Regions from separate parts of the Streptomyces sp. SM18 genome, predicted to be linked through region 1. Evidence: riboswitches for the same ligand, from Rfam matches in the RefSeq annotation. Region 1 holds a riboswitch; each other region holds the start of a gene.
What was found. Region 1 has a riboswitch for cobalamin ahead of B9S64_RS06320 (CbtB-domain containing protein). Riboswitches for the same ligand answer to the same signal wherever they lie in the genome.
Positions count from the first base shown of each region.

Region 2: another riboswitch for cobalamin. It lies ahead of B9S64_RS08635 (prenyltransferase/squalene oxidase repeat-containing protein); the one in region 1 lies ahead of B9S64_RS06320 (CbtB-domain containing protein).
Region 3: another riboswitch for cobalamin. It lies ahead of B9S64_RS22230 (ribonucleoside-diphosphate reductase subunit alpha); the one in region 1 lies ahead of B9S64_RS06320 (CbtB-domain containing protein).

Region 1 is NZ_CP029342.1:1,431,067-1,434,823, reverse strand. Features, by position in the region: gene dapD (2,3,4,5-tetrahydropyridine-2,6-dicarboxylate N-succinyltransferase) at 1-318, shown strand, start outside; gene dapA (4-hydroxy-tetrahydrodipicolinate synthase) at 315-1,208, opposite strand; gene B9S64_RS06325 (DUF4232 domain-containing protein) at 1,404-2,060, shown strand; cobalamin riboswitch at 2,220-2,367, shown strand; gene B9S64_RS06320 (CbtB-domain containing protein) at 2,404-2,625, shown strand; gene B9S64_RS06315 (CbtA family protein) at 2,646-3,437, shown strand; gene B9S64_RS06310 (histidine phosphatase family protein) at 3,550-3,757, opposite strand, start outside.
Region 2 is NZ_CP029342.1:1,941,457-1,945,213, forward strand. Features, by position in the region: gene B9S64_RS08620 (ABC transporter ATP-binding protein) at 1-762, shown strand, start outside; gene B9S64_RS08625 (hypothetical protein) at 795-1,148, opposite strand; gene B9S64_RS08630 (hypothetical protein) at 1,199-1,693, opposite strand; cobalamin riboswitch at 1,890-2,012, shown strand; gene B9S64_RS08635 (prenyltransferase/squalene oxidase repeat-containing protein) at 2,121-3,368, shown strand; gene B9S64_RS08640 (SCO2322 family protein) at 3,365-3,757, shown strand, end outside.
Region 3 is NZ_CP029342.1:4,883,752-4,887,508, reverse strand. Features, by position in the region: gene mctP (monocarboxylate uptake permease MctP) at 1-1,109, shown strand, start outside; gene B9S64_RS22235 (GNAT family N-acetyltransferase) at 1,223-1,723, shown strand; cobalamin riboswitch at 1,774-1,912, shown strand; gene B9S64_RS22230 (ribonucleoside-diphosphate reductase subunit alpha) at 2,045-3,757, shown strand, end outside.

The DNA of each region.
Region 1 (3,757 bases):
ATCGGCGGCGGCGCCTCCACCATGGGCACGCTCTCCGGCGGCGGCAAGGAGCGCATCGTCATCGGGCAGCGCTGCCTGATCGGCGCCGAGGCCGGGATCGGGATCGCGCTCGGCGACGAGTGCGTCGTCGAGGCGGGGCTGTACGTCACGGCCGGCACCCGTGTCACCATGCCGGACGGACAGGTCGTCAAGGCCCGGGAGCTCTCCGGCGCCTCGAACATCCTCTTCCGCCGCAACTCGGTGACCGGCGCGGTCGAGGCCCGCCCCAACAACGCGGTCTGGGACGGGCTCAACGACATCCTGCACAGCCACAACTAACCCTCAGCGGCGAGGAGTTCCTCGTAGACCCGGCGCAGCCCGCCGACCGTCGCACGGTCGGCGGGCAGCAGCGGTTCGCGGACCGGGCCGATGTCCAGCAGCGCCTTCACCGTGACGGTGCCCGGCAGACCGGCGCCCATCACCGCCTCCACCAGAGGGTTCGTCAGCCCGTTCAGACGGGCCGCCTCCACGGTGTCACCGGCGTCGAACGCGTCGAGCGCCGCGCGCATCGCACGGGGCGCCACATTGGCGACCGTGCTCACATACCCGGCGCCGCCCAGGGCGTACAGCGGGAGGTTCAGCTCCTCGCACCCCGAGTAGTAGGCCAGCCTGGTCCGCGCCATCACCTTCGTCGCCGCGAACAGGTCGTAGGAACAGTCCTTGACCGCCACGACGCGCGGATGTTCCGCCAGCCGCAGCAGCGTGTCCGGCTCGATCCGGGTGCCGGTGCGGCCGGGGATGTCGTACAGCATGAGCGGGACCCCGGTGGCCTCCGCGACCCGCAGGACGTGGGCCTCGACCGCCGCCTGCGGGGGCCGGCTGTAGTACGGGGTCACCACCAGCAGGCCGTCCGCGCCCGCCGCCTCGGCGTCCTGGGCGAGGCGGACCGTGTGCCGGGTGTCGGCGCTGCCCACCCCGGCGACGAGCGGGACACCCTCACCGACCGCCTCGCGGACCGCCCGCAGCAGCGCGGTCTTCTCCGCGTCGGTGGTGGTGGGCGACTCGCCCGTGGTGCCGCTCAGCACCAGCCCGTCGCAGCCGTCCGCGACCAGCCGGCGGGCGTGCCCGCGAGCGGCCTCCAGGTCCAGGTCACCGGCGGGGGTGAACGGTGTGATCATGGCGCAGAGCGCGCGGCCGAAGGGCCCGGGGGTCCGGGCTGTCGCTGTCATGTCCGCAGTCTCGGCGGCGGAACCGCGCGGGTCCACTTAGATCTGCTTGGGGTGACGGGCAAGAGACGCTGAACAGTGGGCCCGGCGGGTGGTACCGCGTCTGGCATGATCGAACAGGCGAGCGGCTGAGCGGGGTGACGGCCGCGCGTGCCAGAGGTCCGGCGGCTGTTCGTTCCAGGGGTGGGGTACACGGCGATGCGGGTACGGAACACGATCACGGCACTCCTGTGCGCGACCGGCGCGCTCACGCTCACGGGCTGCGCCGGGTTCCTCGTCCCGGCGGGGGAGGGTGAACCCGGTCCCTCGGAGAGCCCCGCGCGGGCGTCCGGGCCGCCCGGCAGCGTCCGGGCCGAGACCCTGCCACCCACCCTGCCCGCCGCGCCGGACACCACGCCCGCGCGGGGCGGCCCGTCCACCACCGCGCCCGCCGGGGACTGCCCCGCCTCCGGGGTGAGCGTCTCGATGGGCCCCGTACAGACGGCGATGTTCCACCGCGCCGTCGTCCTCACCCTCACCAACTGCGGCACCGCGCCCTACCGGGTGGACGGCTACCCCGCCGTCCGGGCCCTCGGTGAGGACGGCGGGCGGATCCCCGTCCCGGTGAACCCGGGCGGGTCGATGTTCGGCCAGGACCAGGGGCCGGAGCAGGTCGTGCTGAAGCCCGGCGGGACGGTCCGGTCGATCCTCGCCTGGGTGTCCACCCAGGAGGGCGGCGACCTGATCGAGGGGGACGCGCTGGAGATCGCCGCCGCCCCCGACGCGGGCGTGCGGGTGTTCCCGCTGGAGGGCCACGACCTGCGCCTGATGGACGAGTTGAACACCACCGCCTGGCGTACCGCGCTTCCGGAGTGACGGGCGCGACGGGCGGTCGGACCTGACGGCCTCACGGGCGCGACCGGCCGGCCACCTGATCCGGGTGCCCCGGCCGGGCGACCCGCCGCTGACGAGGGCGTACGCGAGGCCCCGGGCGCCCGGCGGGAGAGGAAGATCACGCCGTACGGCACGGTCTTGGCCATGCACCCGTCACGCGGTACCGTCATCCCGATATGACGACGGCGAGACGGAAACCGGTGGGAATCCGGTACGGTCGCGCCACTGTGTACGAGGCCCCCGGGGCGCCTCGTGAGTCAGACCCGTGGCCGTCGTCCCTGTGCACCACCGATACGGGACGCGAACTCCCTCAGGAGGCCTTGCCATGGCGCAGCACGTCGCTCAGCCGACCGCCACCGATCCATTCGTTCCCGCCGCGCTGCCGCTGAAGGCGATAGCACCCTGGGCGGTCTTCTTCGGCATCCTGATGCTGATCCTTCTGTACTTCGTCGGCGCCGAGCAGGGCGCCACCTCCGTGTTCAGCGGCACGGGTGTCCACGAGTGGGTGCACGACGCCCGCCACCTGCTCGGCTTCCCCTGCCACTGACGCGAGGGACGCCGCACATCATGAACTCCGCAACGGTAAGAAACCTCCTCGTACGCGGCATGCTCGCCGGCCTGGCCGCCGGGGTGCTCGCCCTGGTCGTCGCCTACTTCCTCGGGGAACCGAACGTCGACAGCGCCATCGGCCTGGAGGAAGCCCACGCCCACACGCACACGCACGGAGACGCGGGCGCGGACGCCGGCGGGCACGACGAGGAGGAAGTCGTCTCGCGCTCCCTCCAGTCCACGGCCGGACTCGCCACCGGCATCCTGGTCTACGGGGTGGCCTTCGGCGGCATCGCCGCACTCGCCTTCTGCTTCGCGCTCGGGCGCATCGGACGCTTCGGCCCCCGGGCGACCGCCCTGCTGCTGTCCGGCTGCGCCCTGCTGGCCGTGTACGTCGTGCCGTACCTGAAGTACCCGGTCAACCCGCCGGCGGTCGGTGACCCCGACACCATCGGCAAGCGCACCACGCTGTACTTCCTGATGATGGTGCTCAGCGTGCTCCTCGCGATCGCCGCCATCCTCCTCGGCAAGCGGCTCGCCCCCGCGCTGGGCACCTGGTACGCGACCGTCGCCGCCGTGGCCGCCTTCGCCGTCGCGGTCGGGCTCGCCTACGCGTTCCTGCCGGTGATCAACGAGGTGCCGGACGACTTCCCGGCCACCCTGCTGTGGCGGTTCCGGCTCTCCGCACTGGCCATCCAGACCGTGCTGTGGGGCGCACTCGGCCTCTTCCTCGGCGAACTGGCCGAACGGCTGCTCCGTCCGAAGGCCGTCCCGTCCGGGTCCGGAGGCGCGGTCCCGGCCGCGCGCTGAGTTCTCCGGGACGACGCGTACGTCCGGACGAGAGGCCCCCGCGGATCCACCGAGGGGCTTCTCGTCCGTCCGGCGCGGAGACCACCGACCGCCGGTGGGCGGTGGCCGGTCGTCAGCCGGCCGCCGGGGGCGCGGGCGGCCCCACGAGCGGGCGCCCCAGCCGCAGGTTCCAGCGACCGGCCCGCCCGCTCAGCTCCGTCGCGGTCAGCGGCGGCACGTCCAGCCGCCAGAAGACCGTCGCGGGCAGCCCCAGCGCGTGGAGGACCGCTGCCCGTACGACCTCCGGTTCGACCACGGCGAGCGTGCGGCCGTCGCTCCGG
Region 2 (3,757 bases), 510 kb from region 1:
ACCGTGCCGGACTCCCGGCAGCCCGCCGACGGCCGCATCGAGGTCTCCGGAGTGCGGTACGCGTACTCCGGCACGCACGACGTGCTGGACGACGTCGACCTGACGGTGCGTCCCGGCGAACGGCTGGCGGTGGTCGGCTCCTCGGGCGCGGGCAAGTCCACCCTCGGCAAGCTGATGTCCGGTGTGGGGGCTCCGCGTACGGGGTCCATCGAGGTGGGCGGCGTCTCGGTGGCGGCCCTCGCCGCGGCGGGCGCGCTGGGCAACCGCATCGTCCTGATCACCCAGGAGCACCACGTGTTCCTGGGGACCCTCCGGGAGAACCTCACGATGGCGGCGCCGGACGCCGCCGACGGTGCCATGCTCGCCGCGCTCGCCATGGTGGAGGCCGACTGGGCCCAGGAGCTCCCGGACGGGCTCGACACCCGTCTCGGCGTCGGCGGGGTTCAGCTCGACGCCGCCCAGGCCCAGCAACTCACCCTGGCACGGGTGCAGTTGGCGGACCCCCATACCTTGATTCTCGACGAGGCGACCGCACTTCTCGATCCCACGACGGCACGGCACGCCGAACGGGCGATGGCCGCCGTCCGCGCCGATCGCACGGTGATCGCCATCGCGCACCGGCTACAGACCGCGCACGACGCCGACCGGGTCGCGGTCATGGAGGACGGCCGCATCGTCGAGCTCGGCACCCACGACGAACTGATCGCCGCCCAGGGGCCGTACGCGGCACTCTGGCGGTCCTGGAACGGCCAGGGCGGCTGAGGGGCCGCAGGTCCCGCCGGTGTGCCCGCCCATCACCCCGGCGCGCCCGCCCACGGCGCCCCGCCCAGGAACTCCGGCTGCTGGTACGGCTCCCACCACAGGGTGAGCCCCCACACGCCCAGCGCCAGCGACACCGCCGCCGCGGCGAAGGCCAGCCACGGCCGGTGCAGTCGGCGCAGGACCAGCATCCAGACCAGCAGCGGAAGCAGCGCCCCGCCGAGGGCGATCAGCGGGAGATCGACGTAGAGCACGCTGAGGTCGCGGCGCGACTGCTCGAAACCACCGGTGACGCTGACACGGGCGAGCGGCGCCCAGGCGAGGGTGGCGATCGCGGCACCCGCGACGGCGAGCAGGCACCCCGCGGAGCCCTGGTTCGGCTGGTCCATACCTCCCACGACGCGCTCTCCCCGCCCACGGTTCCGGCGGAGCGGCCCCCTCACGGCGCGGCCGGGTCGGTGTACTCGTCCCGCACCTCGCCGGGCACCTCGCAGCCGTCCTCGACGCCGGTGAACGTGACGCTCCGCGTACGGTCGGGTCCCAGCAGCGCCCAGGAGCGGGCGTAGAGCTTCCAGCCCCGCTTGGCGAAGGTGCGGAAGACCGCCTCCCCCTCGGCGTGGCTGGAGACGATCTCCCAGTCGTGCGAGCGCAGCCGCTCCTCCGTGCCCTCGAAACCGGCGGCTGCCACGTCCTCGGGCACCTGCCCGGACCAGGGCACGACGCACGCCCGCCAGCCGCCCTCCGGCAGACCGTCCAGGGACGTGTCACCCTCCGGGAGCCCGGCCGCCGTGGTGTAGGCGGATATCTCCCCGGCCACCGTCTCCCCGGTGAACGGGGCGGGCGGCACCCGCGAGGGTTTCGCCGCGCCCGCCTCCTGCCCGAGGAGCCCGCAGCCGGAGGCCACGCTCATGAACCCACTCACGGCGACGGTCACGGCCGCCGTTCTTCCTCTGCGCACAGGTGCTTCCCGCCCGGTCTCGACCCGCTCCACGGGCACCGCCCGTGTGATTTCCGCCGGAGTGTCGCATGTGCCCTGACCTGCTGTGAAGCCCCCACCCATGGTTCGCCGCCACGGACCGCCGGGTACGGCGGCAGGGGGCCGGCCCGCGCTCACACCGCCCCCGGTAGAGTGAGCGGGTCGTCCTCATGCCCGTACGGGGGGAAGCCGGTGCGAATCCGGCACTGACCCGCAGCCGTGTCCTCCCCCCGCCGGGTGGCCAGTCGGAATGCCCCGCACGTCAGCGTGACCGGCTCGTGCCACCGGAACCCCGGTGGGCGGCACCGTCGAGGTACACGGGGCCGGAGCCCGGCGCCATCCGTGCGCCCGTGCCCGGCCCTCGCAGGAGAGGCCCACCCAAGCCATGACCGTACGCCGCCGCGCGGCAGCGCTCGCGATCACCGCCGTGCTCGGTGCGGCCACCGCCCCCACCGCGGTCGCCGCCCCGTCCCCCTCCCCGTCCACCGACCTGCCCGCAGGCCTGTACGGCACCAAGGACCCGACCTACGACGGCGTGTGGCGCCAGTCGATGGCCTTCCTGGCCCAGCGGATCGAGCTGGTCACCCCCGCCACCGAGTCGGTGAACTGGCTCGTGGGCCAACAGTGCGACAGCGGCGCCTTCGCCGCCTACCGGGACGCCTCCCGCCCCTGCGACGCCGAGACGCTGGCCGACACCAACGCCACCGGGGCCGCGATCCAGGCGCTGATGGAGCTGGGCACCAACCGCCCGGCCGTGGACAACGGGGTCAGCTGGCTGAAGTCCGTCCAGAACGAGGACGGCGGCTGGGGCTACAACCCCGGCAGCCCCAGCGACGCCAACTCCACCGCCGTGGTGATCGGTGCCCTGGCCAGGGCCGGGGTGCCGCTGGCCGACCTCACCACCGCCGACGGCAAGACGCCGTACACGGCGCTCCAGTCGTTCGCCCTGCCGTGCGGCGGCGAGGACGGCGGGGCGTTCGCCTACCAGCCGGACAAGGACGGCACGCTCACCGCCAACGCGGACGCCACCGCCGCCGCGGTGCTCGGCGCGATGGGCAAGGGCATGGCGACGGGCAACTCCAACGCCGTCAAGGACCCCGTCTGCCACAAGGGCACCGGCCTCACCCCCGAGCAGTCCGCGCAGAACGGCGCCTTCTACCTGGCCGGAGCGCTCGCCGGGTCGGGCCACCTGGACACCCCGCCGATGCCCGGCGCCGAGGACTCCGACCCACAGCCCGACTTCGGCAACACCGCCGACGCGGTCGTCGCGCTGGCCGCGTCCGGCCACAAGGACAAGGCGGCGAAGGCGGTCGCCTACCTGGAGAAGAACGCCCAGGGCTGGGCGAAGGAGGGCGGCCCGGCCGCCACCGCCCAACTGGTGCTCGCCGCCCACGCGACCGGCACCGACGCCCGTGACTTCGGCGGCGTGGACCTCGTACGGCAGCTCAACGCGACGGGCCCCGCGCCCGCCGCCACCGCCGTGCCGTCCCCGACCGCGACCGACTCCACGCCGAAGAACACCAGCAGCGGCGACGGCGGACTCGGCGTCTGGTGGCTCGTCGGCATCGGACTCGCCTTCGGGGCGGGCATCGGCTTCCTGCTGAGCGGACGCCGGAAGAACCAGCAGCTGTGAGGCACCCGCGCGGCACGGCCGTGCTGCTCCTCCTGGTCGCCGCGGCCCTGACCGTGCTCGGCGCCGGGAACGCGCAGGCGGCCGGATACCGCTACTGGTCCTTCTGGGAGGGCGACACCGGCACCACCTGGACGTACGCCACCCAGGGGCCCTCCCTGGTCCGGCCCGACGACGGCACCGTGCAGGGGTTCCGTTTCGCGGTCAGCGAGGACTCCCAGGACGCCGCCCGGCCGCGCCGCGCCCCGGACTTCGCCGCGATCTGCGCGGGCACCCCGGCGCAGGACGGCCGCAAGCGGGTCGCGCTGGTCATCGACGCGGGTACGGCCGCCGACGCGCCGGACGGCGAGACCCCGCCCGCGCCGCGCACCGCGTGCGCCCGGGTGGCGCCC
Region 3 (3,757 bases), 3.5 Mb from region 1:
TCATCGCCTTCGCCGTCCTCGCCGCGTACACCTACTCCTCCGGGCTGCGCGCCCCGGCGCTCATCGCGTTCGTCAAGGACGGGCTGATCTACCTGGTCATCGCCGTGGCCATCATCTACATCCCGATCAAGCTCGGCGGCTTCGACGAGATCTTCAGCAAGGCGAGCGAGGCGTTCGCGCAGAAGAACGAGGCGGCCGGCAAACCGGTGGCGGGACTGGCGCCCGGCGCCGCCGGTCAGTGGGGTTACGCCACGCTGGCCCTGGGTTCGGCGCTGGCGCTCTTCATGTACCCGCACTCCATCACGGCGACGCTCTCCAGCCGCAGCCGTGAGGTGATCCGGCGCAACACCACGATCCTGCCGCTGTATTCGCTGATGCTGGGTCTGCTGGCCCTGCTCGGCTTCATGGCGATCGCCGCCGGCATCAAGGTGGACAACGGGCAGCTCGCCATCCCGCAGCTGTTCGAGACCATGTTCCCGGACTGGTTCGCCGGTGTGGCCTTCGCCGCCATCGGCATCGGGGCCCTGGTGCCCGCCGCGATCATGTCGATCGCCGCCGCGAACCTCTTCACCCGCAACATCTACAAGGACTTCCTCAGGCCCGGCGCGACACCCGAGCAGGAGACGAGGGTCTCCAAGCTGGTCTCGCTGCTGGTCAAGGTCGGCGCGCTCGCCTTCGTCCTCACCATGGACAAGACGGTCGCGATCAACTTCCAGCTGCTCGGCGGGATCTGGATCCTCCAGACGATGCCGGCCCTGGTGGGCGGCCTGTTCACCCGCTGGTTCCACCGCTGGGCGCTGATCGCCGGCTGGGCGGTCGGCATGGTCTACGGCACCGTGGCCGCCTACGGCGTGGCCAGCCCGACCCAGAAGCACTTCGGCGGCTCCTCGAAGGAGATCCCGGGCCTCGGAGAGATCGGCTACATCGGCCTCACCGCGTTCGTCCTGAACGTGCTCGTGGTGGTCGTGCTGACGGTCGTCCTGAACGCGCTGAAGGCCCCGGCCGGTGCCGACGAGACCTCGCCGGCCGACTACACGGCGGACGCGGGCGCCCCGGGCGTACGGGCGGAGCTCCCGCCGGCCACGGTGGGCGCCCCGGGCGGCCGCTGACCCACCGCGGGGCACCGCCGGGCCGGACCCGGTACGGCGGTGTCCGGGGCGGGGTGCCCCGCCGCCCGAAAACCCCGTGCGCCCGCCCCGCCGCCGCGGCACACTGGCCCGCCATGGACCTGACGATCGGACCCGTGCGCCCCGCCCAGCACACCGCCCTGGGCGACATCACCGCCGAGGCCTACCTCGGGGACGGGTTGCTGGACTTCGGCACCGAGGACCCGTATCTGGCGGAGCTCCGCGCCGTCGCCCGCCGGGCCGCCGAGGCCGACGTCCTCGTCGCGACCGACGGCGAGGGCCGGCTGCTGGGCGGTGTCACCTACGTCACGGCGGGCACCCCCTGGGCCGACATCGCCCGCGAGGGGGAGGCCGAAATGCGTATGCTCGCCGTCACCCCCGAGGCGCGTGGACGCGGCGTGGGCGAGGCGCTCGTCCGTGCCTGCGTCGACCGGGCCCGCGCGACAGAGGGGCTCTCCGGGCTCGTCCTGTCCACGCAGACCACCATGCGGGCCGCCCACCGCATCTACCTCCGACTGGGCTTCACACGGACCCCGGAGCGGGACTGGACCCCCATTCCGGCGGTCCCGCTCCTCACCTTCCGCCTGGATCTCTGACCGGGCAACCCTCGCGTACGACACAACATGTGGGGGCCGCCCGATCGGGCGGCCCCCACATGTATGCTCGTGCTCGCTGTCGCCGCAGGGGAATCCGGTGCGAATCCGGAACTGTCCCGCAACGGTGTGATCGGTGCACATCTGTGCTACCCACAAGTCCGACGACCTGCCGACAGCGCGTCCGGATCGACCGACCCGGACGCCAGACGTCCGGGCCTCGCGGATAGGCCGGTGGACGCCGTACACGGTGCTGCCCGCCCCGGCCGCCCCCTGCCCGGCTCCCCTCCTCCCGCGGGCCCCTGCCGAGCGAGGGAATGCCCAGTGACCATCGCGCCCGCCGATCCGGTTTCAGCCGCCGAATCCGCTGTGTCCGCCACGTCCGGGGAAGCCACGAACGACGGACCCGGGACCGCCCTGCTGCGGACCCTGACCGAACTCACCGTCGATCTGCCCGACACCGACCCCGGACGGGTCGCCGCCGCCGCGTTGCGCGGGCGCAACGCCCGCTCGGACGCGGCCGAGCTGCGTTCGCTGGCCACCGAGGCCGCCGCGGGCCTGATCTCGGAGGACCCCGCGTACTCCCGGCTCGCCGCCCGGCTGCTGACCCTCTCGATCGCCGACGAGGCCGCCGGCCAGGGCGCGACCTCCTTCTCCGCCTCGGTCGCCGTGGGGCACCGCGAGGGCCTGATCGCCGACCGCACCGCCGCCTTCGTCGCACTGCACGCCGAGGCGCTCGACGCGCTCGTGGAGCGGACGCTGGCCGACGGGGCGGACGACCGCTTCGGCTACTTCGGTCTGCGCACCCTGCACAGCCGCTACCTGCTGCGCCACCCGCACACCCGCCAGGTCGTCGAGACCCCGCAGCACTTCATGCTGCGCGTCGCGTCGGGCCTCGCCGAGGACGAGTCGGCGCGGGCGCTGGACGAGGTCGCCGCGCTCTACGGGCTGATGAGCCGGCTGGACTACCTCCCCTCCTCCCCCACGCTCTTCAACTCCGGCACCCGGCACCCGCAGATGTCCTCCTGCTACCTGCTGGACTCCCCGAAGGACGAACTGGACTCGATCTACGACCGCTACCACCAGGTGGCGCGGCTGTCCAAGCACGCGGGCGGCATCGGTCTGTCCTACTCCCGCATCCGCGCCCGGGGTTCGCTGATCCGGGGCACCAACGGGCACTCCAACGGCATCGTGCCGTTCCTGAAGACGCTGGACGCCTCGGTCGCCGCGGTCAACCAGGGCGGCCGGCGCAAGGGGGCCGCCGCCGTCTACCTGGAGACCTGGCACGCGGACATCGAGGAGTTCCTGGAGCTCCGCGACAACACGGGCGAGGACCAGCGGCGTACGCACAACCTCAACCTGGCGCACTGGATCCCGGACGAGTTCATGCGCCGGGTGGACGCGGACACCGAGTGGTCGCTGTTCTCCCCCGCCGACGCGCCCGAGCTGGTGGACCTGTGGGGCGACGCGTTCGACGCGGCCTACCGGGCGGCCGAGGCCAGGGGCCTGGCCCGCAAGACGATGCCGGCGCGCGAGCTGTACGGCCGGATGATGCGCACCCTCGCGCAGACCGGCCAGGGCTGGATGACGTTCAAGGACGCCTCCAACCGGACCGCGAACCAGACCGCCGAGCCGGGCCGCGTCATCCACTCCTCGAACCTGTGCACCGAGATCCTCGAAGTCACCGACGACGGCGAGACCGCGGTCTGCAACCTGGGCTCGGTCAACCTGGGCGCCTTCGTCTCCGGCGGTTCGATGGACTGGGAGCGGCTGGACGCCACCGTCCGCACCGCGGTGACCTTCCTGGACCGCGTGGTGGACATCAACTTCTACCCGACCGAGCAGGCCGGGCGCTCCAACGAACGCTGGCGCCCGGTGGGTCTGGGCGCGATGGGGCTCCAGGACGTCTTCTTCCAGCTGCGGCTGCCGTTCGACTCCCCCGAGGCCCGCGCGCTGTCCACCCGGATCTCCGAGCGGATCATGCTGGCCGCCTACGAGGCGTCCTGCGACCTCGCCGAGCGGTCGGGCCCGCTGCCC